Regions from separate parts of the Halomonas sp. XH26 genome, predicted to be linked through region 1. Evidence: predicted binding sites of a transcription regulator. Region 1 holds the regulator's gene; the other holds the start of a gene.
The links. Region 1 encodes sigma-54, which starts transcription at its own class of promoters, with help from an activator protein. Its sites were predicted from a motif close to TGGCACNNNNNTTGCTNT; they were not measured.
Positions count from the first base shown of each region.

Region 2: the regulator sigma-54 is predicted to act here: its motif matches at 11,045-11,062, upstream of J4377_RS17925 (P-II family nitrogen regulator).

Region 1 covers NZ_CP071889.1:2,356,921-2,371,599, forward strand. Annotated here, with positions in the region: gene lptA (lipopolysaccharide transport periplasmic protein LptA) at 1-69, shown strand, start outside; gene lptB (LPS export ABC transporter ATP-binding protein) at 148-873, shown strand; gene J4377_RS10975 (RNA polymerase factor sigma-54) at 979-2,394, shown strand; gene hpf (ribosome hibernation-promoting factor, HPF/YfiA family) at 2,492-2,800, shown strand; gene ptsN (PTS IIA-like nitrogen regulatory protein PtsN) at 2,805-3,275, shown strand; gene rapZ (RNase adapter RapZ) at 3,350-4,264, shown strand; gene J4377_RS10995 (HPr family phosphocarrier protein) at 4,310-4,579, shown strand; gene pmbA (metalloprotease PmbA) at 4,651-5,991, opposite strand; gene yjgA (ribosome biogenesis factor YjgA) at 6,088-6,609, shown strand; gene tldD (metalloprotease TldD) at 6,704-8,158, opposite strand; gene J4377_RS11015 (YhdP family protein) at 8,158-12,063, opposite strand; gene rng (ribonuclease G) at 12,063-13,526, opposite strand; gene J4377_RS11025 (nucleoside triphosphate pyrophosphatase) at 13,586-14,197, opposite strand; gene mreD (rod shape-determining protein MreD) at 14,250-14,679, opposite strand, start outside.
Region 2 covers NZ_CP071889.1:3,925,168-3,939,846, reverse strand. Annotated here, with positions in the region: gene J4377_RS17965 (bile acid:sodium symporter family protein) at 1-797, shown strand, start outside; gene J4377_RS17960 (hypothetical protein) at 908-2,677, opposite strand; partial or broken gene J4377_RS17955 (YifB family Mg chelatase-like AAA ATPase) at 2,758-3,606, opposite strand; gene J4377_RS17950 (ABC transporter substrate-binding protein) at 3,693-4,598, opposite strand; gene J4377_RS17945 (TonB-dependent siderophore receptor) at 4,781-6,898, opposite strand; gene J4377_RS17940 (helix-turn-helix transcriptional regulator) at 7,080-8,048, opposite strand; gene J4377_RS17935 (TonB-dependent receptor) at 8,098-10,233, opposite strand; gene J4377_RS17930 (accessory factor UbiK family protein) at 10,421-10,762, opposite strand; gene J4377_RS17925 (P-II family nitrogen regulator) at 11,126-11,464, shown strand; gene J4377_RS17920 (ammonium transporter) at 11,510-12,757, shown strand; gene glnK (P-II family nitrogen regulator) at 12,961-13,299, shown strand; gene J4377_RS17910 (ferredoxin--NADP reductase) at 13,511-14,287, opposite strand; gene J4377_RS17905 (LysR family transcriptional regulator) at 14,471-14,679, shown strand, end outside.

The DNA.
Region 1 (14,679 bases):
CAGGCGCGTTCTGATGTTAGTGGTGGTGAGCCACAACGTATCCGCATGACTCTTCAGCCGGAACAATAGGAGTGTCCAGTGGCGACCAATAACGCAGAGCCCGCACCTCAAACCACAGCCTCAGAATCAGCATCAGAAAGCGCGCCGATAAAAACACTTTATGCCCAACACTTAGCTAAAAGCTATAAACGCCGCCGTGTCGTTAAGGATATTAACCTAGAGATATCTCAAGGCAGCGTGGTAGGGCTACTAGGCCCCAATGGCGCAGGCAAAACGACATCGTTTTATATGATTGTCGGCTTGGTAAAGTCTGATGCGGGAAAGGTTGGCATTGATGAGCTTGATTTAACCCATGCCCCCATGCACGAACGTGCAATGGCTGGTATTGGCTACTTGCCTCAGGAAGCCTCTATTTTTCGCAAACTTACCGTCGCCGACAACATCATGGCAATCCTGGAAACCCGCAAAGAGCTCGATCGTAGCGCCAGGGAGCAGCGCCTTGAGTCGCTACTGGAAGATTTTCACATCACGCACATTCGTGACAACTTCGGCATGAGTCTTTCGGGCGGAGAGCGTAGACGTGTTGAGATTGCCCGCTCCCTCGCGACCGAGCCTGCCTTTATCCTGCTTGATGAGCCGTTTGCCGGCGTTGATCCAATCTCAGTGGGCGATATTAAAACGATCATTCGAGCCCTCAAAAAGCGCCATATCGGCGTGCTGATCACTGATCATAACGTCAGGGAAACACTGGATATTTGCGATATTGCTTACATTGTAGGTGACGGCCATATCATCGCCAGTGGCCCCCCTCAGGAAATTCTCAACAACCAGCGGGTAAGAGACGTTTACTTGGGGGCTGATTTCCGCTTGTAAACAGCCATCTGTAGAAAAAATAGTAGTGGTGGCATACTTATTGCACTTGCACCAAGCCATAACTCGCACTAGGGTGGAGCTTTCTGATTAACGAGCGGTTCTCAGATGGTCATGAAAGCTTCTCTTCAATTGCGTATCGGTACACAGCTGACCATGACACCTCAGCTGCAGCAGGCCATCGCCCTGTTACAGCTATCAACGCTGGACCTCCGTCAAGAAATTCAGCAAGCACTTGATGCCAATCCAATGCTTGAGCAGGAAGATGAGTTCGGCGAACAGGCCGTTAGTGAACCCCAGGAAGCTGAATGGTCCGAAAGCATTCCTAACGAACTCTCAACTGACAGTGACTGGTCAGACACTTATCAAGACCTTGGTAGCCATGGTGCCAGCAGCGAGGGGCCTGACTTTGAGCGTCAAGCCGCTGGTCAAAGTTTGCATGGCCACTTACTTTGGCAACTCGCCATGACAGATTTTTCACCACGCGACCACGCCATTGCTGAAAGCCTCATCGATGCACTGGATGCCAACGGCTACCTAACCCAGCCTCTCAATGACATTCGCGAAGGACTTAAAGCCCAAGGGCATGAAGGCCTTAGCCAGCGTGAAGTTGAAACAACCTTGCTTCGTCTTCAACAGTTTGAGCCCACCGGTGTATTTGCTCGCGACCTGCGGGAGTGTTTAATGCTGCAGCTCGCCTCACTACCGGAAGATACACCGCTGCTTATGCCTGCCAAGCGGTTAGTGCGTCAATTTCTGGAAGCGCTTGGTAAGGATGATGTGCGTTTGCTAAAGCGGCGGTTAAGTCTAGATGATGAGCAGCTTGATGATGTCATCCGCTTGATCCGCAGCCTTGATCCTCGCCCAGGAAGTGCCTTTGGCGACACTGATGACAGCTATGTAACGCCAGATTTAGTCGTACGCCATGACCACGAAGGATGGCACCTGGAGCTAAATCCTGAGGCATTGCCGCGCTTGCGCATTCAACCTGACTACGCAAGCCTGATCAAACGGGCTGACAAGAGCCAAGATAACCAATTTTTAAAAGAGCATCTCCAAGAAGCTCGCTGGCTCATCAAGAGCCTTTCAAGTCGAAATGATACGCTACTGCGGGTGGGCCGAGAAATCATAGCTCGCCAGATAGGCTTTCTGGAACACGGCGAAGAAGCCATGAAACCGCTGATTTTAGCCGATATCGCAGACGCCGTAGAAATGCATGAATCCACTATTTCCAGGGTCACCACCCAGAAATACATTCATACTCCGCGCGGAGTGTTTGAGCTCAAATACTTCTTTTCAAGCCAAGTAAGTGGCCAGGACGGCGGTGACAGTCACTCCAGCACCGCCATCCGCGCTCGAATCAAAAAACTGGTGCAAGATGAACCGCCCGGGAAACCTCTCTCAGACAGCCGCCTCGTGGCGCTATTGGAAGAGGGTGGCATTAATGTGGCAAGGCGAACGGTGGCCAAATATCGCGAGTCGATGGGTATACCCTCTTCAAGCGAACGCCGCCGTTTACGCTAATAAAACAGTGCTAACGAACAAAGTCTGTCTAAGGGCTTTGCAATAGCGCAAAAAGGGTTACAATCGAAGAACAGTCCGATGGATAAGGAGCACGTCAATGCAAGTAAATATCACTGGTCATCACGTAGATCTGACTGACGCCTTGCGTGACTATGTAAATGAGAAGCTGGAACGCGTTGAGCGCCATTATGACAATATCACCACCGTACAAGTGACCTTATCTGTTGAAAAGGAGCGCCAGCAAGCTGCCTGCACCCTGCATGCTGCAGGTGCCGATCTACACGCAGAAGCATTAGACAACGATATGTACGCTGCGATTGATGCACTAGCGGACAAAATTGATCGTCAACTCGTTAAACACAAGGAAAAAGCACAAGCTCGCGCCCAAGGCGCTGGCGTGCGTTAACTCAATGACGTTGGAAACTATTCTTCCCCCGGAGCGCGTGCTGTATGACGTCCCCGGGGGCAGCAAAAAAAGGGTGCTGGAATTTTTCAGCACCTTTATTGCGCAAAACACGCCAAGCCTAGATAGCCAAGAAGTCTTCAGCCGCCTGATTGGTCGTGAGCGTTTGGGTAGCACTGGAATAGGCAACGGCGTTGCTATTCCTCACGCCCGTAGCCCTCACTGCAGCTCGCCTATCGCTGGTTTTTTAAAGTTAGCTGAGCCAGTAGATTTCGATGCTATTGATGGCGACCCCGTCGACCTTGTTTTCGTACTTTTAGTGCCCGAAGAGGCGGACGACACGCACTTAGCCTTATTAGGGCAAGTGGCGTCCATCATGAACAACGTTGACACACGTCAGCAGCTTCGTAGAGCGGCTAGCCAACGTGAGCTATTGGACCTTATTACAGCAAAAATTCGTGAACAACCTGTTACCTAAATGGTCCACCGCTAGACACTGCCTACTAGTTTAACGTTTACCTCCATTTTTATTGGCATGCCAAGAGAAACTCTATGCAACTGGTGATCATTAGCGGCCGTTCAGGGTCCGGTAAATCTATCGCCTTACAAGCGTTAGAAGATCTTGGCTATTGTGCCATCGATAATTTGCCCGCCATGTTACTCGGCTCCCTTGTGGATGAGCTTCGCGAGCAAGGGGCACGCCCTCAACTAGCGGTAAGTATCGATGCGCGTAATTTACCAGCTGCGCTAAAGCAGCTGCCAAAAATGCTTGAATCTTTGCGTCAGAAAAGCATTCACTTCCAGGTTATCTATCTAACCACCGATGCGCGAATTCTTCTTGAGCGATACTCAGCCACGCGTCGTCGCCACCCTCTTACGCGTGATAGTGACATGACGCTTGAAGAGGCCATCAATAAAGAAGAAGAAACCCTGCTCGACATCCGTGATCTTGCCGACCTGATGATCGACACATCGCGTCTGTCGGTTCATGACCTGCGCCGCCGAATAACGGATCAGGTTGCCCAACAGCGTGAAGATAGATTAACGCTGACACTAGAGTCATTTGGCTATAAACGTGGCGTCCCACTTGACGCTGATCTCGTCTTTGACGTGCGCTGCTTACCAAATCCCTACTGGGACCCTACGCTGCGCCAATACACTGGGCGTGACGCGAACATCATCAACTTTCTTAAGGGATATCCCGTCGTAGAAGAAATGCGCAATGATATCCAGACATGGTTGGAAAAGTGGCTACCCGCTTACCAAAATAGCCAGCGCAGTTATATGACTATTGCTATTGGCTGTACCGGCGGGCAGCACCGTTCTGTCTATATGGTGGAACAACTGGCACAAATGCTGGTGAAACAAGCGGGAGAGGTTCAACTCCGTCATCGTGAGCTAGGCCTGCAGTACACCCTAAGTGAACAGCAGCCCTCCACATCCGAGCCTTCAACAAACGCGCAATAAGCAACGCCTTTTCTTCACGACCCCACTCGGCTAAAAGGAACCAGAGTGCCAGAAAGAACCTTAACACTCACTAATCAGCGCGGCCTTCATGCTCGTGCAGCGACAAAACTCGTCAAGTGTAGCCAACAGTTTTCGGCCAACATTCACGTTTACAAACAACAGCAAATGGCTGATGCGGCCAACATTATGTCGTTATTGATGCTGGCCGCCCCTTGTGGCACTGAACTTAGAGTCCATGCGGAAGGCGACGACGCCGAACAAGCACTAGAGGCCATTGAAGCACTATTCGACGCACGTTTTGACGAAGAGCACTAACATCAGTGAATACCACTGACATCATTAAAACAGCATCAGCCAACGTGTTAACTGAGCTGTTAGCTAAGGTGTTAGTTACCAGCGACGGTCATTGCATCAATTAGCCAGCTACCCGTGTGAATACTGCCACGGGTATCGATGTCATCACCGACTGCGACCAAGCCAGCAAACATGCTATTCAAATTACTGGCAATAGTGAACTCCTCGATAGGGTGCTGTATTTCACCATTTTCAACCCAAAAGCCGGCAGCACCTCGCGAATAGTCGCCAGTCACGCCGTTAACCCCCTGTCCCATTAGCTCAGTCACCCAAATGCCACGCCCCATCTGCTTCAGCAAATCATCTCGGGGCGTCAGCGGCGCTAACAAACGTAAATTGCGTGCCCCACCTGCATTACCTGTAGATTGCATACCTAAACGCCGCGCACTGTAAGCAGACAGCATATAGCTAGCCACACTACCCTGATCAATAAAGCGATTGTTGCGAGTTTGAACGCCTTCAGCATCAAACGGCGAGCTAGCCGTCGCACCCACCTCCATAGGCCGCTCTTCCAAGCCAAACCAGCTCGGGAATAGCTGGCTACCTAAACGATCACATAAGAAAGAGGATTCGCGATAAAGCGCCCCACCTGCCAACGCCCCCATCAAGTGACCTACTAAGCCGCTGGAAAGTGACGGGTCGAACAGCACCGGAAAGGTACCTGTTGGCGGCCGTTGAGCGCCTAACCGACGTAGCGTGCGTGACGCCGCTTCGCGGCCAACCTCCGCGGGATCTCGAAGCATGGCGGGATTACGTGCCGAGGTATAATCGTAATCGCGCTGCATGCCCTTCTCATCCTGTGCAATCAGCATGCAGGAAAGTGAATGACTACTGCCTTTCTGGGTGCCGAGGAAACCGTGGCTGTTAGCGTAAACTCGCACTCCCTCACCACTGGATAGCGAAGCGCCTTCCGACTGATGAATTCCCGCAACATCACGCCCCGCTTTCTCACATGCCAGCGCCAAATCGATTGCTTCATCAGTCGTCAACGACCATGGATAATGCACTTTAAGGTCAGGTAGGTCAGTTGCCATTAGCGACGCATCTGCTAACCCTGCGGCAGGGTCCTCCCCCGTATAACGGGCAATTGCCAGGGCTTTCTCTACCGTGGCTTTAATTGACGCGCTGCTGGCATCGGTAGACGAGGCGCTGCCCTTGCGCTGCCCAACATATAGCGTAATGGCAATTCCTTGATCACGTGAAAGTTCGACAGTTTCCACCTCTCCAAGACGCACGCTTATCCCAAGGCCTTGATCTACACTAGCGCCGACTTCAGCAGCATCTGCGCCTAATTTTTTTGCCAGCGCAAGCGCCTCTTCAGCACGCTGGGTTAACAGCACCTGCTGGGCCGCTGCATCAAATGCTTGTGCCATTTTGGCCTCCTTTTCGCCTGAATCGCATTGGCGGATCAATGTTGTGGTCGCAGCCTGATATAATGCTGCAAACGAAACTAATTAGTGAGTTCTAGTATGCCTAAGCAACGCCCCGAACCCCTCGATATTGATGAACAAGAAGAGCGCCCTAGTAAGTCTCAGCTCAAGCGGGAAATGCATGCTCTCCAGGCGCTTGGCGAAACGCTTATCGCGATGAAACCAGCCGAGCGCGCAAAATTTCCGCTCTCTGACGACATGTTACGCGCCATAGAAGAAACCTCTCGCATCCGCTCCCATGAAGGCCGCCGTCGCCATATGCAATATGTGGGCAAGCTTATTCGCAAAGAAGACCTTACTGCCATACAGGGTGTCTTCGACGCTATCGAGCAGGAAAAAGAGCAGCGCGATCATGCCTTTCACCGGCTAGAAAAATGGCGCGATCGGTTAGTCGAAGAAGGCGACAGCGCTGTCGATCTATTTATGGCGGAATACCCTAACGCTGACCGTCAGGTAATACGACAACTAGTGCGCAATGCGCGTAAAGAGCGTGAGCAAAGTAAACCACCGACCAGCTCGCGCAAGCTGTTCAAACACTTACGCGATACGCTGGCACTCTAACCCCTATATGTCTCAATGACTGGGCCATAAAGGCTAGTTCATAAGGACCAAGTCATTAAGACCAAGTCATCAAGACCAAGTGATGACAATCAAGTCACGAAGACTGAGTGCCGCCGACCGTCAGCTCATCCAGCTTAAGGGTGGGCTGACCGACGCCTACCGGCACACCCTGTCCCTCTTTGCCGCAGACACCGATACCTGTATCCATTTCCATATCATGGCCAATCATTGAAACACGCCCCATTGCCTCAGGACCGTTGCCAATCAAGGTAGCCCCTTTAACAGGCGCAGTAATTTTGCCATCTTCAATGAGGTAGGCTTCGCTGGCTGAAAAAACGAACTTGCCTGATGTAATATCGACCTGACCACCACCGAAACTGACCGCATAGATACCGCGCTTAACGCTTTTGATAATGTCGGCGGGTTCATCTTGGCCTGCCAGCATGACAGTATTGGTCATACGCGGCATCGGCAAATGGGCAAAAGATTCACGCCGCGCATTACCCGTTGGCGCCATATTCATTAACCGTGCATTAAGCTTATCTTGCATATAGCCAGTTAAAATACCGTCTTCAATCAGCGGCGTGTATTGCCCTGGCGTGCCTTCATCATCCACGCTTAACGAACCACGGCAGTCAGCAACGGTAGCATCATCGACGACCGTCACACCTTTCGCCGCAACACGTTTCCCCATCTGCCCTGCAAACGCTGAACTACCCTTACGATTAAAATCACCTTCAAGCCCGTGGCCCACCGCTTCATGAAGCAAAATACCTGGCCAGCCAGCGCCGAGAACAACCGGCATTTGACCAGCAGGTGCATCGACTGCCTCTAGGTTAACTAAGGCTTGGCGAACAGCTTCTTTCGCATAGCGTTCCGCTACGTTTTCATCTCGCAGCCTGGACATGGAGTAACGACCGCCGCCCCCAGCACCGCCTCGCTCTCGCCGACCATTTTTAGCCGCGATAACACTTACATTAAAACGGACTAATGGGCGGATATCTGCCGCTAAGGTGCCATCACTGGCACGCACTAACACCACTTCATAAGTGCCTGACAATGAGGCGCTCACTTGGCTAATACAGGGGTCAGCTGCACGCGCGATGCGGTCTGCTTCTTTTAACATTGCCACTTTTTCGTCAGCAGTAAGCCCCGCCAACGGATCAAGTCCTGCATAACGACCGGCAGCGCTGACAGCCACTACCGGCTGCCCAGGTAACTGCTTACCACTACGCACAATGCCCGCTGCTGTACGGCCAGTATCCATTAGCGCATCTGCGGTAATTTGATTGGAGTAGGCAAAGCCTGTCTTTTCACCTGCTAAGGAGCGCACACCAACGCCGCCATCAATGTTATAGCTGGCTTCTTTTACTTCACCATCTTCCAGCACCCACCCCTCTTGCCAAGTACGCTGGAAGTAGAGATCGGCATAATCAATACCAGCACCCAGGGCATAAGACAGCCCTGTATCAAGGGCATCCAAATCCAGGCCACTTGGTGTCAACAAAATGGAAACAGCGGTATTTACATCGCTCTTATGTGCGGTCATTAAGGGCCTTCTAGAGTGATCTGCGGCGACGTCCACGGACCTCGCACGCGATAGTGAATAGTGGTTGCTTGATCTAACGCGCTACCAAAAAGCTGGTCCGCTACAAAAAGAGCGCCACCTACAATCGGAGCACCTACGGCTATGGCTGCGAGAGGCAAGCTTTGGCTAATAGGTAGTGTGACGCCTAGTCGCTGATCAAGTTCACGTTGTATAAGATTGACGCTTCCCGTCAGGGTTAGCGTGGTAGATGGCGCTTCAATGGAAAGTGGACCGCGCAGCAGTAATTGACCCGCGGCGACATCTGCCGTGCCATGCACCCGATCAAATGCAGTTCCTTGTCCCGTCACGTCCGAAAAATCGAAACGCAAACGACGCAGTATATTGTCAAAATTAAGCAGACCAACCAAGCGAGCCGGTGTAGATTCCAGCGTCACAAAGCGCCCATCACGTACATCGGTACGAATATCGCCTTCCGCCCGACTTAATTCAAATTGCCAGGGAGCGCCTGGCCATGCCAGCGTTGCGCTGACATCCGTGGAACGGCTGCGCATGGCTATTGGCTGGCCTAGACGCTCTAACGCAGTGCCCACATCACCACCTTGTATAGAAACATCAGCGCGGGTATGGCTATTGTTAGCGTCGCCTTCCCATACCAATTCTCCGCGGGCAGAGAGCTGCCCTAATGTCAGACCGACCGGGGAAAGAGTAAAACGTTGATCCTGGCTTTGCCAATAAGCGGTTAACGGTCCGAAACGTCCTTCGCCAACGCCAATATCGGCTAGTCTGAGCCTGCCATCCGGCAACTGGTTAAGCCATTCTGGTATAGCAGTTGGTGTGGCGTGCTGAGTTTCGACAGCATCCATCCAAGAGCCTGGTGTCGGCGCACTGCTGTCATGCGCTGCAGCAGGCATATCCAATAGTCGATCTACTTCCAGCGACGAGATAGCGATATCAAGCGGCAGCGCGCTACCGGGCTGATAATTCACTCGACCTGACACAAGGTCACCGCTTAACTGTATAGCCAAGCGCTTTCCTTCAATATTGCCTGTCGCTTCTAAGCGACCAAAACACGCATCACGGAAATGCACGCAAGGCGTACTAAGCATTACTGATATTGGCGTATCCTCACTATCGCCATTCGACGAAGATGACGCCTGCATCAACGGTGACAACGCCTCCTGCCAGTCATCAAGAGGCAACTCATCAACCTGCGCGACAACGCTCCAGCCTGGCTGCGTTGGCCAGTCACTCGGTGCGGCAGCACTGCCCAAAGCAATTACCCCTGCCAGCTCATTATGATCAAGCTGTACGCGAGCATTAACGATGTCGGCTAACTGTGTTGTTAAGTGGCCACTATCGACGTCCGCGCTTAACCGCCATGGCCATGGCTGTTCAGCGGACTTGCTAAATGGCGCTGGCAACCTGCTTGTAATACCAAGCAAGCGGCTTTCAAGGACGATCGACGGTGATGGCTGTAGGTTGACCTGCCCACGCCACTGAGCACGCCCTTCAAACAGCTGGCGAGCTTGTTCAGCGGGAATATTGGCCAGTTGAAATAAGGTGGCGACATCAATATTTCCGCCCAAGGCAATACCGTCGTCTGGAACATTGATATCCGCTTCTATGGAATTACCTGACCACAGACCCGAGACATGCCCGAGCAAAGCGCTTTTTTCGCCGTGCTGCTGCCACGTCATCTCCCCCTGAATATCTTCTAGCGGAATGTCGACAGGCTGAAAAGCAAGCGTTGTGACATTTGGTCGAGCATTAATCTCCAGCGCCAATGAGTCCGGCGCGCTCAGTGGTAACGATAAAGCGATGTCACCCTCAACCCGGCCCTCTGCACGAACATCGTTAAGCAGTGGCAGATCAATCTCAGGCATCGCCTGGAGAAACGCCAGCAGTGAATCACTATCACTGCTGACACTTCCCGACAAATTAAGCGTCTCATCAGCCATCTTTAGCACCCCATCAGAGACGTCAATGCCCTGGCTTTCAGCATGCTGAATAACCGCCTCCAACACCTGATCCTTCCAAACCAATCTGCCCTCGATCTTCTCAAGCATGGGCCAATCAGGCGCGATAGGTAATCGCCCCTGTGTGACAGAGAGGGCCAACGTGGAGGAAATTTGATCTGCAAACTGACTTTCTGAACCAGCCTCTTCCCCAGTAAAGGGAAAGCTAAGCTTGAGCGAGCCGTGGGGAACAACACCGCCTATATCGGTTAATAGCCACTCACGAAGCTCAGGCTCAAGAGCTTTAACGGGCAGCCACTGAGAGAGCGGGTAATTAAGCGCATCAACATTTGCAAACGCAATATCAAGCCCAAACTGGCCGCCCTGTTCACCCGCAATCAGACCAAAACCCCCACTCACCTCGGCACCATCCCAATCTAGGCGTAGATCCCTACCACTGATCATGGTGCTCGGGCCGTCATACACCCACTCCACCACACCCTCGGCATGGCTCAACAGCATGGGTGATTCAAACAATTCAGGAAAATTAAGCGAGCTGCTTCCAGCACTGTTAAACGTTACTCTGCCGCGAAAGTCTCTTGCCTGTACCCAAGCATCTAACGGGCCACCTCCTGGCGCTTGCTCCCAAGGCAGCACAGCCACATTGGTTAACGCCGCATCAACCCCCCAATGGCCTTCATGCTGACCTAAACGCAAACCTTGGACCTGACCACGGGGTGATAGTGTTTGTAACACTCGAGTAAGCGATTCAGGCAACAAAATATAGTCGCGCCAAGCCGCCAAAGAAGCCAGCTCAAATGCGCTGGTGCGCACCTCCCATCGATCAGGCTGGTGGGATAAGTACCAATGCCGCGGTAAGGCTGGGCCACCACTTCCACCTTCTGGACGCGCCCACTCGACGTTTTCAGCATCACCACTAAGCCATGCTTCGCCGCCCTCACCGTCTCGCCGCCAAAGGCCATTGGCCTGAATGTTTTGAAGTACGGCGTATTGAATCTCGTGGCGAAGGGTCAACTGTGGAACATCGACAGCCAAGCGAATCTCATCTAAGCGTCCTGCATGCCAGCGACCCCACAACGTAACCTCGCCTCCCATTTGCTCTAGAGAAGGCATGCGATCGGAACGTAAAACAGCGGCTAGTGCCACTAGATGATCCAGTTGCATGTCCAATTGGAGCGCCGCTGAAAAATCACGGAAACCCTGCTCTCCAGGCTGCATCTCCACGTTCATCGCAATGGCCGGCAGCGTTTCTTGTGCTTCTTGAGTCTCCTTTTCTTGAGACCCTGTTCCTTGCGAATCCACGCTTTGAGATTCTAAGATCGTGACGGCACCCTCCAAGCGCGTTCGCCGCTTATCGCCATTGAGCAGCAAGGTAGGCGCGTGCAAGGTGACGGCCTGTTGGCTTCCATGCAGCACCAGACGAGTATTATCTACCCACAATCGCTGGCGAAGAATAAGACCTGCCCAGGCGTCCAACGCCGCTAAATCAACAGTAGGCTCCTGAGACATAACGATCGGCAGCTCTGCTGGTGCAGGCCAGCCCCAAGCAGCGTCTCGCTGCTGATATAGATGAAATTCAAGGCCTGTGATGCGCGCATCATTAAATACGGGTGCAATACTTCTCAATGTCGCCCAACCATCAAGCCGTAAATGCGCACTTTCAAGGGATACTAATTGCTGCCCGTCAGGCGTCGCTGAATGCACACCTTCCAATTGCAAAACAAGATCGTTACGCGCCAACGACAGCGATAGGTGCTCGATAGTAACGGGCACCCCCACACGGGCCTCTAATAACGCTTCTATTTTCGGTGTTAGTAGGCTGGATTGGCTAATTAATAAGCGTGCCAATAATAGAAAGACAGCAAGACCTCCTAGTAACGAGGCGATCGCTACTAGGCACCATCGAGAGAATGAACGTAACGCTATCATTACATTAGTACGATGTCGTACTGTTCTTGGGAGTAGTGTTGCTCTACTTGAAAACGAATGGTTTTATTAATAAACGTTTCCAGGTCGGCGACCGCCGCAGATTCTTCGTCCAACAGTCTGTCAACTACCGGTTGAGAGGCAAGCACCATATACGTTTCGGCACTGTAGGCACGCTCTTCGCGCAATATCTCGCGAAAAATCTCGTAACAAACAGTTTCAGGCGTTTTCAACGTCCCGCGCCCACTGCATGTTGGGCAAGCCTCGCACAAGGTTTGCTCCAGACTTTCCCGCGTGCGTTTACGGGTCAACTGCACTAAACCCAGCTCAGTCACTCCGGTGCACTTCGTCTTCGCATGATCACGCTCTAGCGCTTTCTCAAGCACGCGTAACACTTGGCGCTGATGCTCTACATCCACCATATCGATGAAGTCGATAATAATGATGCCGCCAAGGTTGCGTAGCCTTAGCTGACGGGCAATCGCAGTCGCCGCTTCCAGGTTGGTTTTAAAAATCGTCTCTTCAAGATTACGATGACCGACATAACCACCGGTATTAACATCAATCGTGGTCATCGCTTCTGTCGGGTCGATAACCAGATAGCCACCGGACTTCAACTGAACCTTACGCCCCAGTGCTTTTTGAATTTCATCTTCAACGCTATACAGATCAAAGATGGGACGCTCGCCTGGATAATACTCGATACGGTCTACCGCATCTGGCATAAACTCTTCAGCGAACTCGACCAGTTTGACAAAGTTCTCGCGGGAATCGATGCGCACTTTTTCAATATCATCGCGCATGACATCCCGTAATGTACGCATAAATAACGGCAGGTCATCGTAGATCACACTAGGCGACGCCGCCGTTATTTTACGCTCACTGACTTTGCGCCAAATACGCAGCAGGAAGTACATGTCACCCGCCAGCTCTTCATCACCGACCCCCTCTGCCGCTGTGCGCACGATGAAGCCACCGGTTACCTCAATGGTCTGCTCGTCAATGCCCTTATCGAGCAGCGCTTTTAAACGCTCCCGCTCTCGCTCATCTTCAATGCGCTGAGACACGCCATGATGGGGAGAGTCAGGCATATAGACAAGATAACGTGAAGGAATCGAGAGATGGGTAGTGAGCCTGGCACCCTTGGTGCCAATGGGATCTTTGGTCACCTGAACGACAAGCGCCTGACCTTCATGTAGCAACTGACCAATAGTCTGCTGCTCATCATTAGGCGTCCCTGATGGCATTACCTCATGGGCATGAATAAACGCCGCGCGCTCAAGGCCAATATCAACAAAAGCAGCCTGCATACCAGGCAGTACACGCACTACTTTGCCTTTGTAGATATTACCTACAATGCCGCGCCTACGTGAGCGTTCAATGAGCGCCTCTTGTAAGACACCATTTTCCACCAGCGCAACGCGAGTCTCCATTGGCGTTAAATTGATGAGGACTTCACCGCTCATGCAAAATTCCTTATTGAGTCACAGTATCCTTGCCAACACAGCAGGCGGCGAAATGGCGGTTAGCTCTGCTGATAGCAGCCCGACCAGATTGGCACCCCTTGCTGGCACAACAAGCGTGTTGTTTCATAGAGAGGCAGCCCAACAACTGCTGAATGGCTGCCCTTAATTTCTTCAACAAACACAGCGGCTAAACCTTGGATGGCGTATCCTCCGGCTTTATCTACCGGCTCACCAGTTTGCCAATAGTCAGCTATTTCCTGCTGACTGATTACGCGCATCTTGACGACCGTTGTCACACAACAAGAGAGTACACCCTTGGGGCCAGCCACAGCGACCGCTGTTAATACATTATGACGACGCCCTGACAGCTTCTTAAGCATAACGGCTGCATCATGCTCATCAATTGGCTTGCCTAATATCTGATCATCAATCACCACGGCCGTATCTGAACCCAGCACAGGAAGGGCTGTTCTTGAAACAGCCGCTTGCGCTTTCGCACTCGCCAAGCGCTCCACATAAGCTTGCGCAGATTCACCCTTGAGCGGCGTTTCATCTACGTCACTTGGCATGACCTCGACCGCCACACCTATCGATGCTAACAACGCCTTACGTCTAGGCGATGCCGAAGCAAGGCATAACACAGGCGGCGATGCAGAACGTGAACTATCCATTACAGCAACTCCGGCAGCTTATTAAATGCTCAGCCGCATGAACTATAAATCATTACACGCTAGCTAAACGCTTTTCGAGCGCTTTAAGCATGGTAGACCACCAGGGCCACAGAACAGCACTGATCAGTGATGGAATCAAAAAAGACAAATGGATTGAAAAATCCCCCGTCAGCGTGCGTAACCACTGCTCAATCAACTGCACCAAGCCTAATAAGACCAACACGAGAACAGACTGCTGTACTAAAGAGTAAGCACGAAAGCGCGGGTAAACCAGGGCGCATAAGAAGGCCAACAGCGACAATATCAGAGCATGCTGACCTAACGCGGTACCTTCGATCAAATCCATCAGAATGCCGATAACAAAGCCATGAAAAACACCAACTCTATCCGGTGTTCGCATGCACCAGTAAATCAGCATTAGCCCTATCCACTCAGGCCGGTATACCTGCCACCCCTCTGCTAAAGGCATCACTTGCAAGCAC
Region 2 (14,679 bases), 1.6 Mb from region 1:
CATTACTGATGTTGATTATCAGCCTCACATTCGATGCGCATGCAGTGCGCATCGTGTTCCGAAAGCCGTCACGGCAGTTGTTGGCATTGGGGCTGGTCTATGGGCCTATGTCGATTGCCGGGTGGCTAACGGGCCGTCTATTTTTTGGAAGCGGCCCGCTGGCTGCTGGCCAAACCTTGCTCGGCACGCTGCCGACAGATGTGTCTTCTCCTCTTTTGGTACTGATGGCGAAAGGCAATGTGGCGCTTGCCGCTGTTTTCAACGCAGTCAACACTGCGTTATGTCCGTTTATTGTTCCCTTCCTGTTTTTATGGCTCACTGGCCTCCAGTTAGACGTACCGCTGGGCTCAATTATTCTTGAATTAACACTGATTGTGCTTGTTCCTACCGTGATTGGGGTCAGCTTGCGGACAAAGTTCTCGACTTTCTTTGCACGGCATGATTCAGCGTATGCAGGGATAGGGTCAATTTTGTATCTGCTGATCCTACTCGCTGTGGTCGGGCCGAATGCCGCCACGATCATTGGCTATGGTGGGTATGCGTTTGTGATTGCGGGGGCGGCCCTGTGCCTCAATTTGATTGGGTACCTGGTAGGTATGTCCTCACGGTTACTCACTTCTGATCGCAAAGAGGTGATTACCTATCTTTTCACGGTCAGTAAAAAGGAATTCAGCATCGCTGCAGCGTTTGTCGCTGCTTCTGGCTTGCCATCAGAGATCGCAATTCCAGCCGCTTTTTTTGCCGTGATTCAAATGATCACTTCGCCCATCGCAGCGAAGATCCTCGCCCGCCACTGAAGGGATGGCCGTATCGGCTCTTCGTCAGAAGAGCAACCTGCACACGGGGTGTACAGGTTGCTCTTACCGACAAAACAGACACCGCTACTCATAAAGGTGGCAAATAGTACCTATGCTAAGTCACTGCGACCAATACTGACCTTGCTAAAAGCATTTAACACAGAGGCTTCGCAGGGTATCTGTTCCTTTTTGGATTTAGGGTGCTTGAACGTATCGGCGAATCCTGGGCAGTGACGAACTAGTTTTTGGACAACACCTTCTACGTGCCGCACGTTAGACAGCACTTGGCGTAACCACTGCTCGAAGCTGCCTTGGTGGCTCAGCGTGAAGACCAAACCTTTATAGGAAGGAGGCTTGGATGCCTCCTCGCTACCGCCAGCTCTGGGTTTTGGAGGGCGTCGTTGAATCTCCATGAGATAGAGTGTTTGATCTAACAAATGCACCCTAATGACGAGCACCCCGCGAGGTACCTTGGTCTGAGTATCAATGTAAACCCAATTGGCGACTGTCGTTTTCACCTCCTCGTCTATTTCGAAAGGTTCGAGGCTGATCAACCGAGGGTCAGGAGAAGTGCTAAAGCCGTCTTCAAAGGTAAACCAGCTAACGCCACGAATCGTTGCGGGATAGGCCGATTGTAAATAGAGAAGCGCATTCCACATATCACGTAGAAAGCCCTGTGATTCCAGTGTAATAGGAGCATGAATAGAGGCCTGTCCGACCCCTTTTCCTGATCCATGTGGCTCCCCAGTGGAGAAAATGGTTTCGTCACCCGGAACGGGGACGCCTCGTGTATCGGGCACATTTTTTCGAGTATATCGTTTATCCAAGACGGCGCGAGGCTTACCTAAAATAACGAATTCGTCCTCAGTAAGGTCTAGCCAGGAAGAACCGTGGTCGGGCTCGTCATCATCCGTCAGGTCAATGACATCGGGGATGTCTTGAAGCTGATGATAGGGGAACTGAGAGGAGGCATCGTCGCCATCGGTGGCTGGTACTGTCGTTGATTTCTCTCTTTCGCGGTGGATCGTGGCACCATCGGGCTGCGTACAGCCTAATATCTGCAAGCCTAGGAATGTGTTGCCACAATCAATTGGAACGCCAGAAACAGAGATTTCCCCGCTGCCTTGAAACCATGGAGTGACTTTTAAAAGCATCTTATCTTGGGGGAAGCTGGCTTCAGTCTGCGCATAAATATCTCTGGCAGCTTGTTCGGCATAGGGGTCGTACAGCATGTGCGCGAGCAAAATCGCATCGTGCCTATGAACACGATATGTAAATCTGACCGGCCAGGTACCTGGCGATGGGGGCGCATTAAGCGGTCGATAAAGCCGTTCTTTGACCTCCTCCCAACAGTAAGTGGCGAGCACACGCTTGATTTCAGATGATCGACCGTAAACGCGTGCAAAAAATTCGGTGCAAGGGATGAGCAGATGTTTGCCACCTGGGAGGTCAAATTCAATCAGGTACGATTTGTGTTTTCTGTCCAGCGGTAAATAGCTTGCCTCATGAAAGGAGGTATAGAGGCTGCGCCCTGCTTTGTGTAAGTCGTCTAAGGAGACAATCCGCCAGCCGCCCGGAGAGAACGAAACAGGGAATGTTTTCTCCTCAAATGCGATGCGGGAGTTGCTCACGCCCTTTTCCCAGACGGAGCCGATTCTCAATAGCCCGACATGCGTTAAGACCGTCGTTCGCTTAATCACATCTCCTAATTTGTTCTCCTGATCAATAGGTCTTAAAAATACATAAATTTTAGGGACGCTTTGTGAGCGGATATTTTTGAAGATAGGCCCGTACCACCAAACGACCAAGCGCTCAGTTTCGTCTTTAAGGGTGCCATCTTGAAAGCTAAAGGTTCTGCATTGTTTGAGAGAAACGGTCACAAGGGCGTGCTCTATGTAAACTCAACATAGAGATTGTCGCAGTAATTATTGTTTAGTCGCAACGATTGTTGAAAATGACAGCCCCCACCCACTAACGCGGCGGCGCTGGCGCTGTGGTGGGGCTGGCGAAAGGGGCGCTGGCCCCAGTCTGCTTCAAGCGGTAGCCCACAGACTGAACGTACAGCGGCCACCTGCAGCGCATCGTCTTCGCAAAGCGGCGGCAAAATGCCCGGTAAGCGGCTAGCGAGCATGGTTTTTCCGGTGCCAGGAGGCCCTGCTAGCAGCAGGTTATGGCCACCAGCGGCCGCCACTTCCAGTGCGCGGCGTGCCTGCTGCTGACCGCGAACGTCGGCTAAGTCGGCAATGGGGGCCGTGGATCTCATCGAGGCAGACAGTTGGTGGGGCGGTATTTTCTCTTGTCCCAGCAAGTGAGCAACGACCTGCCATAGGGTGTCGGCAGGTAAAACCGGTAAGTCGCCTGCTAACGCGGCTTCGTCGGCACAGGCGCGGGGAATAATCAGTGCTTTGTTGACGCGCCGCGTGGCGAGAGCAAAGGGTAATACGCCGGGTACGGCGCGTAGTTTGCCATCCAATGCCAGTTCGCCTGCGCACTCCATGCCTTCTAGCGCATCTACTGGAATCTGGCCAGAGGCGGCCAGAATACCGAGTGCAATCGGCAAATCGAAGCGGCCACCCTCTTTAGGTAGGTCGGCGGGGGCAAGGTTGAGGGTAATGCGCTTGGTGTTGGGGAAATCAAACCCGGCATTGATGAGCGCGCTGCGCACCCGCTCGCGGCTCTCTTTGACAGCGGTTTCCGGCAGGCCCACCAGCGTTAGTCCCGGCAAGCCGTTGGCTAGATGTACCTCGACATGCACGGCGGGTGCTTCCAGCCCAACCCCTGCGCGCGTGGCCACAATGGCTAGTGTCATGGCGCTCCCTCGCTAGTTTTTTATTCCTGACATAACCCTACGTTAATTGGAACGTTTAAAAATAGCGTGTGCCTGGAAAACTGACCTTAGTTAACAGTTGAGTCGGTTACTTGAGCTGGGCTGCCTGCCGACAGTGCAGCAAACAACTCTCTTGCAAAACGCTGGGCAGAGGGCAGTGCGCCAAAGCTCCATACCGGCGGTAGGCGAACTATCCTGTCATGCCTGACGCTGGGAAGTTGCTGCCACAGGCCGCTGTTTGCAAGCTGCTCTTCGACTCCGATGGGCAGTGGATCGATGATCACCAGCGTTGCTTCTGGGTAGCGCGCCAGCGCTTCAATCCCCACCAGTGAAAACCCCCAGGCATTGGTCGCTTGATCCCAGGCATTGGGGAGGTCGAGCTGCTCCAGCACGGCGTTGTATAAGCTGTTTTCCCCAAACACCCGCACGTGACGGGCATCCATAAACTGTACCATCAGCAGCGTCGCAGTTTCAGACTGAGATAGGGGGCGAGATTCGCGCAGCGTGGTCATCAATATTTGGGTCTCTTCAATAAGCTGCTCGGCCTGGGGCTGGTGCTTGGTTAACTCGCCCAGCTCACGGGTCAGGGTTTGCATCTCTTGCCAGGTATCGGTGCCGGGAGAGTAGAGCGAGAATGAAGTGACCGGGGCAATGCGTTCCAGGCGCGGTGTTAAACCGGCAAACATGGGCGAGATCAACGTCTGTTCCGGAGGCACTTGGGCCAGCAGTTCTAAATTAGGCTGGGCGCGTAGTCCCATATCGGTAGCACTGTCGGGTATCTGTGGCTCGCCCACCCACTGGTGATAATCACTCTGTTGGGCAACGCTGCTAACCGGCGCATCAATGGCCAGTAGTGTTTCAGCGATGGTCCAGTCCACCGTGGCCCACTGCGCCTGGGCAGTAGAAACGCTCAGCATACAAACGGCGAACAGCCCGCAGCGCACGAGCAAAGAGAACAGGTTAGTGTGGCGCATGGTGGTGAGAGGCTATCCAGAAAATAAGAACTGTATTTAAACGATAATATTTATTGTTTGCAAACCTGTATTCAAGGAAAAATGCCCAGGCTGAGTGGCCTGGGCAGGTGGGGTTACAATAAATTAGCAATACTTAGATAAGTGCTTAGATAAGTGCTTGGAACGTCGCTTAGCACAAGCGTTTAGAAACGGTAGTGAACGCTGGCGGTCACACCGCGCTCGGCGCCGAAGTAGCAGTACTCCAGCGAGTTGCAGGAGGCCACGTACTCCTTATCCAGCAGGTTGTTCACATTGAGGCGCGTTTCCACCCCTTCAACGCCGAGTTGGCTTAGATCGTAGCCAATAGTGGCATCCACCAGGGTGTAGTCAGGGACAGTTTCAGTGTTGGCTCGATCGGCGGCAATATCCGCATAGTGGCGTACGCCAACACCGACATCCACGCCGTTTAGCCAGCCCTTATTGGCCTCGTAGTGGCCCCACAGCTGTACTTGGTGGCGTGGGGAGTAAATCGCGTTGTTGCCCTGGTTGCCATCATCGCTTTTAGCGTAGGTGATGTCGGTGAAGCTATAGCCTGCCTGAACCGAGAGGGTATCCGTTAGCTGGGTTTGTGCTTCCAGCTCCAGTCCTTGAGATTCAATTTCACCTACCGCGCGGTAAGGGTCGGATGGCTGCACCTTGGTCGCGACATTCTCTTGGCTGATATGGAACAGCGCTGCACTGAATTGGCTGGCGCTGCCGTTAGGCTGGAATTTTAGGCCGGCCTCCCACTGTTCGCCTTCCATTGGTTGAAGCAGGTCGCCACTCTCATCGACGAAACTAGTGGGGGTGAAGGCAGTGGAGTAGCTTAGGTAGGGCGCTACACCATTATCAAACAAGTAGACCACACCGGCGCGGCCGCTGAACTGGGTATCGCTAAGTGAGCTGGTGTCACCGCTATCGCGGTTGGTATTGTCGATATTTACCCAGTCGTAGCGGCCGCCTAGCGTAAAGCGCCAGTTATCGACGGCGATTTGATCCTGTAGATAAACACCCGTTTGATCGATCTCGTGGCGTTCGCGGGTAGGTGCGTAAAATTCAATCGGCCCGCTACCATAAACAGGATTAAAGGCATTGACGGGGTGGAAATACCCAGTGGGCCACGATACGTCGTTTTCCCGCTGCTGGTAATCAACCCCAACGAGCAGTGTGTGATCCATAAAGCCGCTGCTGATAGTGGCTTCAAGCTGATTGTCGATAGTCCAAGCTTCTAGAGATTCATCGCTACCAGAATAGTAGCGGGTTAATTCGTCAGAGGTGGGTGACGTCCAGCCATAGCCATAGACTTGATTAAGCACCACATCGGAGTTGAGATAACGCAGTAGCTGGCGGCCCGTTACGTCGTCATTAAAGCGATGCTCCAAGGTATAGCCAGCCATGCGCTGAGTACGCTCGTAGGCGTTGTAGTCGGCTTCGCCATCAAAGAAGTTGTTACTGATCTGCTTGCCGTTCCTGGGTACTACCGCTCCTTCATAGGGCACGCCGGAGTGGTAGCCGCCTTCGGGTTCATCCTGTAGATAGGCCTCAACCGTTAGGCTGGTGTCGTCGGTGATATCCCAGCTTAGCCGCGGCGCAATGGCATAGCGCTCCTCTACGGCGGGGCCAAACTGGGTGTCGGCGGTACTGGCAATGCCGGTCAGGCGAAACGCTACTCGCTGCTCTGCGCCAATCGGCCCAGTGAGGTCAAAGGCGGCACTGCGCTGGTTATTATTGCCTACCCGAAAACGTAGCTCACCGCCTTGTTCAAATTCAGGGCGCTTACTGTTTAGCGCCACCACACCACCCGGCGACGCGCGGCCATAGAGCACCGAGGCAGGCCCGCGTACCACTTCAATGCTGTCTAGAAACCACGGATCGATGCGCATACTGCTATGGGAGTTGGCATCGCCCATCACTTTAAGACCATCTAAGAACGTGTTGCTCAAGCTGCCGTCAGAAAAGCCACGTAGTACCAGGTAGTCGAAGCGGTTGGAGGCACCCACCTGGTTGCTGTAAACACCGGGCGTGTAATCGGTGGCGCGCTGAACGGTGCTGACCCCACGGTGATCCATTTGTTCGCGGGTAATGGTAGAAACGCTTTGCGGCGTTTCAATAAAAGGGGTGGTGACTTTAGTGGCCGCCTGCTGGGCGGTTACCGTCACAGTGCCTAGCGCTGTACTTTCCAGTGTACTTTCCTGCGCACTTGCCTGAGCGTAAACCGATGGTGCCGCGAGCGCCGCGAGAACAGCGGCACTGAGCGGAGAGCGTAACAAACGGCGAGGCATAAAAGACATGGGTGTGTACCTGCAATAAGAAGCAATTAACTAATGTGTTAATGAGAATTATTGCGTTTAATTGCTTTGAAAAGGTATGCGCTATGACAAAGAGGTTATGCGTGCTGCCAAAAAATGCAGCGCAGGGGAACTTACGGCAAGACGTTATGGATAGTACGTTATGGATAGTACGTTAGCGATACTTGAAGACTTCATGCGGCGTGACACCAAAGGCCCGCTTATATGCTGTAGCAAAGTTGCTGGCGTGGCGGTAGCCGCAGGCGTGGGCAGTTTGCTGCACGCTATAACCTTTGCGCAAGTACGCCTGAGCTTGGGTCAGGCGACAACGCCGTAGGTAGTCGAATATCGAGCAGCCGTAACAGCGCTGGAACTTGGTGCGTAGGCTACTAGGGCTCATAGCGGCATTTCGGGCTAACTGCTCCAGCCGGTAATTCTGGTTGGGATAATGTTCGAGCTGCTTGCGCAAGAGCTCCAGGCGTTGGTGGTCGCGATGCGAAAGGTCTGGAGGGAGGCCTTCTTGTGTGTTTTTGTCACCGGGTTCCAGGCCAGCGGCAGGCAGGCCATGAGCTAGCAACTGGAACGCAAGGCCTTGCCATAATAGGCACAGCCGTTCTGCTGGCCAGTTCGATGCCAGTGCTGTCTCTAGGCTATGGCGAAGGAGCGGTGGTACTTGCCAAGTGTGTAGCACTGGGGTGGCTGGAGGGGCAACGTTAACAGGCGAGGAAGAGAGAGGCTCGAGACCATCTAGAATCGACACGTTGAGGGTGCTTAAGCGTTGTGGTGCAGGCTGGAATACCTCAAGCCTGGTCTGCTGGTTGAAGTGTGCACTGAAGGCGTCGCCAGCCTGTAACTGAAATGACTGGTGGCCGAGCCCCACATGGATGCAGCCCTCAAGTACCACACTGAGAAACCACGGAGCGGTACGACGGGAGGTGGAGGCATAAGCGTGCAGGACATCAAGATCTGAGTGCGTCACGCGTAGGGCCGGGGTGATCTCGATATCCATCACACGCCCGCGAGCTACGTAAGGCGATGGGGGGCGGTCAGGCGCTTCGGGAAAGCGGTAATCGATCCCGAAGCGCTGACCAAGGGCCAGCAGGTCATAGGTGGTGAGTGGCGCGAGTGTGTCGAGTGTCGCCATTCCCATTACCTCGCTGTTGAGCGGCTGCCTGCGAGTAGCGGGGCGGTGCTTAATACGCCATCGACCAGTTCAGGGTGTAGGTACGTCCGCGCCCTTGATAGTCGTAGAGGTATTCTGGACCGTAGTAGGGCGAATAGAACATGGCGGCCCGCTGGCCCCAAACGGTGGAGTACTGATCATCGAGTAGGTTCTGTATGCCCAGACTCACGGTGCCAAAATCGGTCTCCTGGCTGAGCGATAGATCGAGGGTCGTGTTGCCATCGATCTCACGATCCGCATCGTCTTTCAGGTCGAAAGTATGGCTGGCTTGCAAGCGCGCCGAACGCACGTAGTCGGTCCAGCCGATAAAGGCAGTGGAAGAGGAGAGCGATGCATAGCGGGCGTCACGCTTTTCCCACTCCCCTTGGCCGTTCTCCTGCTCGGAACGCACCAAGTGTAGGGTACCGCCGACCTCCAGGCCGTTGTCGAAGTAACGGGTTACCGCGCTCTCTAGGCCAAAGTCGCGCTTCTTTTCGTCCACTACGCTGACGCTCAGGTCCTGGGCGTTCTCTACCGCCTTGTCCGACCAAGCGTAGTAGAGTGCCGTTTGAGCCATCCAGTTGCCCCCCTGGTAGCGCCAGCCTAGCTCCACCTGATCTGTCTCGATGGCAGATAGAGGGTTGTTATCGACACTCACCTCGGGGCTCTTGCCGTAGTATTTGGCGGGATCTGGCAGCTCGAAGCCCTGGCTAAACTGCAGCCAGTTCTGGTGACCGTTGCCGTAATCGTAGAGGGCGCTGGCATTCAATAGCGTGGCTTCGTAATCGTTCTTACCGCCGGGAATACCCTGGAAATCGTCCACTTCGACATCCATATGCTGCTGCCGCAACCCTGCGGAGAGCTTAAGCGCCTGGGTGGCCTGCCAGTCACCTTGGACGAAGCCCGAAAGCCCGTCCACCTGATAGCCTGGATAGCGGGGCTCAACACTTGAAGCCTGCTGCACCAGACCACCGGTGGTATCCGAGATATCGGTATCGAACAGCATCTGGCTGGCATCGAATTTTTCTCGATCCAGGTCGAGCCCGTAGGTCAACGAAACGTCATCACCCAGGCGCGACTCAAATAGCGCTTTAATGCCGCTTAAATCAGTGTTTTGTTGCGATGCGCGAAACTGCAGACCGTCGGCGACTGGGTAGGGAAATGCCTGAAAACTGGACTCTTCCTCCCGGTGAAACGCCTGCAGGTAGAAGTTTTGCCCCCACAGGTTAGCGTGGTGATAGTTGACGTTGACCAGCTTGCGGTCGGTTTCCGGATCGCGCTGTGAACGGTAGCCGTCGCGAATCTCGGCATCGTTCAAGTTGGGCGTGGCTGCGTCGAGGTTGGGAAAGTAAACACCCCGATTACCTTCGTAGCCGGAACGATACAGCTGGGCGCCCAGCTCCAGGCTCTGTTCATCGGTCAAACGGAAAGAGAGGTTGCCCAATACATCAATGCTGCGATTGTCCTGCAGGTCGGTCTGGGCAATATCGGGAAAGATCTCTTGGCCGCTGCCGTCATAGTGACGACCGTTGTCACCAATGGCGGTACCCAGGTAGCCCTGAACCCGCTCATTGCCGCCGCTGATCGATTGCGACAGGCGTCGATCCATATCATCGCTGTTGTTGAAGCCCGTGGTGATGCCAGCTTCGGTGCGCCAGTTCAGGCCTTCTTCGCCTTTGCGCGTAATGATATTGATCAAGCCCCCCGTAGCACCGCCGCCATACAGGCTGCTGGCGCCGGAAAGCACTTCTACACGCTCAATATTGAAGGGGTCAATGGCGTCGAACTGACGGGAAAGCCCACGCGAACTGTTCAGAGATACGCCATCGATAAGCACCTGCACGCCCCGACCACGCATGTTTTGCCCATAATTGGTGCGCCCTTGCGGTGCCAGATCCAGCCCCGGCACAAGTTGCCCCAATGCCGTCTTTAGGTCTGCACCATTGCGGGTCTGCTGTTGCAGCATCTCTTTGTCAATCACCCATACCGCGCCAGGTATCTGACTGATCTGGGTCGGGGTGCGGGAGCCAACCACTACCATGGTATCTTCAGCGTTTGCGTTTAGCGTGGATCCAGACGTTGTGTTTTGGGCGAAAACATTGCTGGAAAAGCCTAGTAATAGACCCGTGCCAATGAGTGCAGCCGTTGAAGAAGACCAGTCAGACATGATGAACAATCCGCGAGCAGTTAGGGAATAGGAGGCGGAGAGTATCACCACAACAGTCAATGTCAATGATATTGATTCGTGTTTATCAAGTCGGTATGACGCTCTTTACGTCATCAACATCAACGTATTAAGCCACCACTTAGTGTCGGCAATAGGCGTCGTAAGCCTATTGCCGTCCGTTCTGGGTTTAGGCGGGCTTGTTATCCTCTGAACCATCACTGTTCGGTTCAGGAGCGGGGGTTGGTGGTGCTTCTGCTTCAACGGGGGAAGGGCTCGTTGAGGTAGAAGCTTCCACGGCTGCCTCAAGGCTGGCCACTTGGCGCTCTAGAGCTTCAACGCGGGAGCGGGTGCGCTGTAATACATCCATCAAAATATCAAAGTCTTCCCGTGACACCAGCTCCAGCCTGTCAAAGGCACCACGCACTACCTGCTGTACGCCTTTTTGGATATCTTCCGGGGCTTGGGACGCGTTCTGTAAACGATCCCCAATTTGCTGGGCTAAACGGCTAATGCGATCTTGAGGCGCCATCGCTCTCTCCTTAAATGACCACGCATAAATGTGCACTGCTTACTAACTATAAGGATACGCAACCCGCAGTCGATGCGCATGCATCGTTTACAAATTAGCCTCTGGCCTCTCTTTATCGGCGGGGTGTATCAAAGGAGTGCATCGAAATGGAGCGCCGCGTTTTTATTAATGTTCTTTTATGGTGCAAGCAGGCAGTGGCGGCTGCTGCTAAGTCTTCCTTGCCACCGAATAATCTTGAATTTTATAAAACAAACTGCTGACTTATAAGAAAAAAAAGTTGGGTGGCATGGTATGCGCATTAACGAGATAAGCAGTTAATTCGGGCGGCGCTGCCGCTACCTAATCCAGCAGGGGAGATCCGGGATGAAACTCATCACCGCTATCATCAAGCCATTCAAACTTGACGACGTTCGTGAAGCGCTCGCTGACAACGGCGTTCAGGGCATCACGGTGACTGAAGTTAAAGGCTTCGGTCGTCAAAAGGGGCATACCGAGCTGTATCGTGGTGCGGAGTACGTCGTCGACTTTCTACCCAAGGTAAAAGTTGAAGTGGCCGTGGACGACACCCGGTTAGAGAGCGTATTGGAAGCGATCTGTAGCGCGGCTAACAGCGGCAAGATCGGTGACGGCAAGGTGTTTGTGACACCGCTTGAAGACGTTATTCGGATTCGGACAGGCGAACGCGGTGCAGACGCCGTTTGAAGCTGTTTTTTCGGATCATTTCTATAGTTCAACGGGGAACTTAAAATGAATGAGTTGACTGATCTGAGCTACGCGCTCGACACGTTTTACTTCCTAATTTGCGGCGTGCTCGTCATGTGGATGGCCGCTGGCTTCTCAATGCTTGAGGCTGGCTTGGTACGTTCAAAAAACACCGCCGAGATTCTGACCAAAAATATCGCGCTATTTGCGATTGCCTGCACCATGTACTTGCTGGTGGGTTACTACATTATGTATTCCAGCAGCGCGGGTGGCTTCCTACCCAACCTTGGTTTCTTGATTGGCGCTGAAAACAGCGTGGATGCAGTGACCGCAGGCGGTGATGATGCGCCTTACTACTCAATGCGCTCTGACTTTTTCTTCCAGGTAGTGTTCGTGGCCACTGCCATGTCGATTGTGTCTGGTGCGGTTGCTGAGCGCATGAAGCTGTGGGCTTTCCTGGCCTTCGCAGTGGTGATGACAGCCTTTATTTATCCGGTGTCTGGCTACTGGACGTGGGGCGGCGGCTGGTTGTCTGAAGTCGGCTATTCCGATTACGCGGGTTCCGGCATTGTTCACTTAGCAGGTGCCGCGGCTGCCTTAGCGGGTGTATTGGTGCTTGGCCCACGTAAAGGTAAGTATGGTAAAGATGGGTCTATCCACGCGATTCCAGGCGCCAACATGCCGCTGGCCACACTGGGTACTTTTATCCTTTGGATGGGGTGGTTCGGCTTCAATGGTGGCTCTGAGTTGAAAATGTCTGATATCAGCTCTGCCAACAACGTTGCTCAAGTGTTTGTTAACACCAACGCGGCCGCTGCCGGTGGCGTGCTTGCCGCACTGATTCTTGCCAAACTGTGGTTCCGTAAAGCGGACCTTACCATGGCGCTTAACGGTGCACTGGCTGGTCTTGTCGCGATTACTGCGGATCCTCTGTCGCCCTCTGCGCTAGGCGCTGCGGTGATTGGGGCGGTAGGTGGCTTGATCGTTGTCGCTGCGATCGTCACGCTGGACAAGCTGAAGCTTGATGATCCGGTCGGCGCTATCTCGGTACACGGTGTGGTGGGTATCTGGGGCGTGCTGGCGGTTCCGCTGACCAATGGCGACGCTTCTTTCGGCGCACAGCTGATCGGTATCGTTGGTATCTTTGGCTGGGTATTCGTTGCGAGCCTGGTGGTGTGGTTGGTGCTGAAAGCCATCATGGGTATCCGCGTTAGCGAAGAAGAAGAGTATGAAGGTGTCGATATTGCTGAGTGCGGTCTTGAAGCCTATCCCGAATTTAGCGTTAAGAAATAAGCTTACGCTAATGAAATGAGCTGGCGTGCTCTTTTGGCCTCCCCTAGCGGGAGGCCTTTTTGCCTTAGTGCATTGTTACAATCCATTGGCGCTGATTTTTTATTCTCTGCCTGTAGCGGTGTATGCTTAACGCTAACGGGCTTGGCTAACAGCAGTGTCCCGCCAACCTTTAATAAAAGGCCACCAAGCTAGAGGATGTCGCAATGAAATTGATCTCAGCCATTATCAAGCCGTTTAAGCTTGATGACGTACGCGAATCGCTCTCTGATATCGGCGTGCAGGGCATTACGGTAACGGAAGTGAAGGGCTTTGGCCGTCAGAAAGGTCACACAGAGCTATATCGTGGTGCAGAGTACGTGGTGGATTTTCTGCCCAAAGTAAAGCTAGAAGTTGCGGTAGATGACGATATGGCGGAACAGGTTATTGATGCCATTACGCAGGTTGCCAATACAGGCAAAATCGGCGACGGCAAAATCTTTGTCATGCCGCTGGAGCAGGTGATCCGTATTCGTACCGGTGAAACCGGTAAAGACGCGGTTTAGGTTTGTTAACTGTAAATAGTGAGTGGTGAATGGTAAGTAAAAAGCAGTAAGTTGTTGAACTATAGGTAGTAAGCAGCACAAAGCCCCTGTGGATCATCTCCAGCAGGGGCTTTGTATTAGTGATGTAGTCATTAAAGCGACTAGAATTTTTCTACTCACTACTCACTACTCACTACTCACTACTCACTACTCACTACTCACTACTCACTACTCACTTCTCAACAAAGGCACGCTCAATCACGTAATCGCCCGGCTCGCCCATCCGCGGGGAAATATTCAGGCCCAATTCGTCTAGTAGTGCGCTAGTGTCGTCGAGCATGGCGGGGCTGCCACAAATCATCGCGCGGTCTTGGCGCGGATCAATCGGCGGAAGACCGGTATCTTCAAACAGCTTGCCGCTGCGAATGTGATCGGTCAGGCGTCCCATGGTGTGGAATTCTTCACGGGTGACCGTGGGGTAGTACACCAGCTTCTCGGCAATCTCTTCGCCTAAATACTCGTGAGCAGGTAGCTCTTTGGTAATAAAGTCGGCATAGGCAAGTTCAGATACTTCGCGCACGCCATGTACCAGCACCACTTTTTCAAAGCGCTCGTACACTTCAGGGTCTTGGATCAGGCTCATAAACGGTGCAAGGCCTGTTCCGGTGGAAAGCATGTAAAGGTTGCGGCCGGGAAGTAGGTCATCGCATACCAGCGTGCCCGTAGGCTTGCGGCTGACCATAATTTGGTCGCCAACTTGAAGGTGCTGCAAGCGCGAGGTGAGCGGGCCATCGGGTACTTTGATGCTGAAAAATTCCAGATGGTCTTCGTAGTTGGGGCTGGCGATGGAGTAAGCACGCATCAGCGGTTTGCCATTCACTTCCAGGCCAATCATCACAAACTGACCATTTTTGAAGCGTAGGCTACGCTCGCGAGTGGTGCGGAAGCTGAACAGGGTGTCGTTCCAGTGGTGAACGCTGAGGACTTCTTCCAAGGCAAACTTGCTCATGCTAACTCCTCCAATGGGCAGAGTGGCCTAAGCCTCGTCTGCCATATTCTAAAAAAGCATAAAAGATGGCTAAATATGTTGCTGCTAATTCTAAATAAAGAGAGATATATCTGTTAAGCAAATTATACTGATAACACTTATCTAAAAAATAGATATGCCGCCGAAACAAGATAGGTTGTCTCTATGCACTACACCCTGCGCCAGTTGGAAGTCTTTGTGGCCGTCGCCCAGCACGAAAGTGTTTCTCAGGCGGCGCGTGCCCTCGCTATGTCCCAATCTGCTACCAGTACGTCGCTAGCGGAGCTTGAGCGTCAATTTGACTGCCAGCTTCTCGACCGCATGGGAAAACGGCTGAAGCTTAATGCATTGGGCTTTCAACTGTTGCCAAAAGC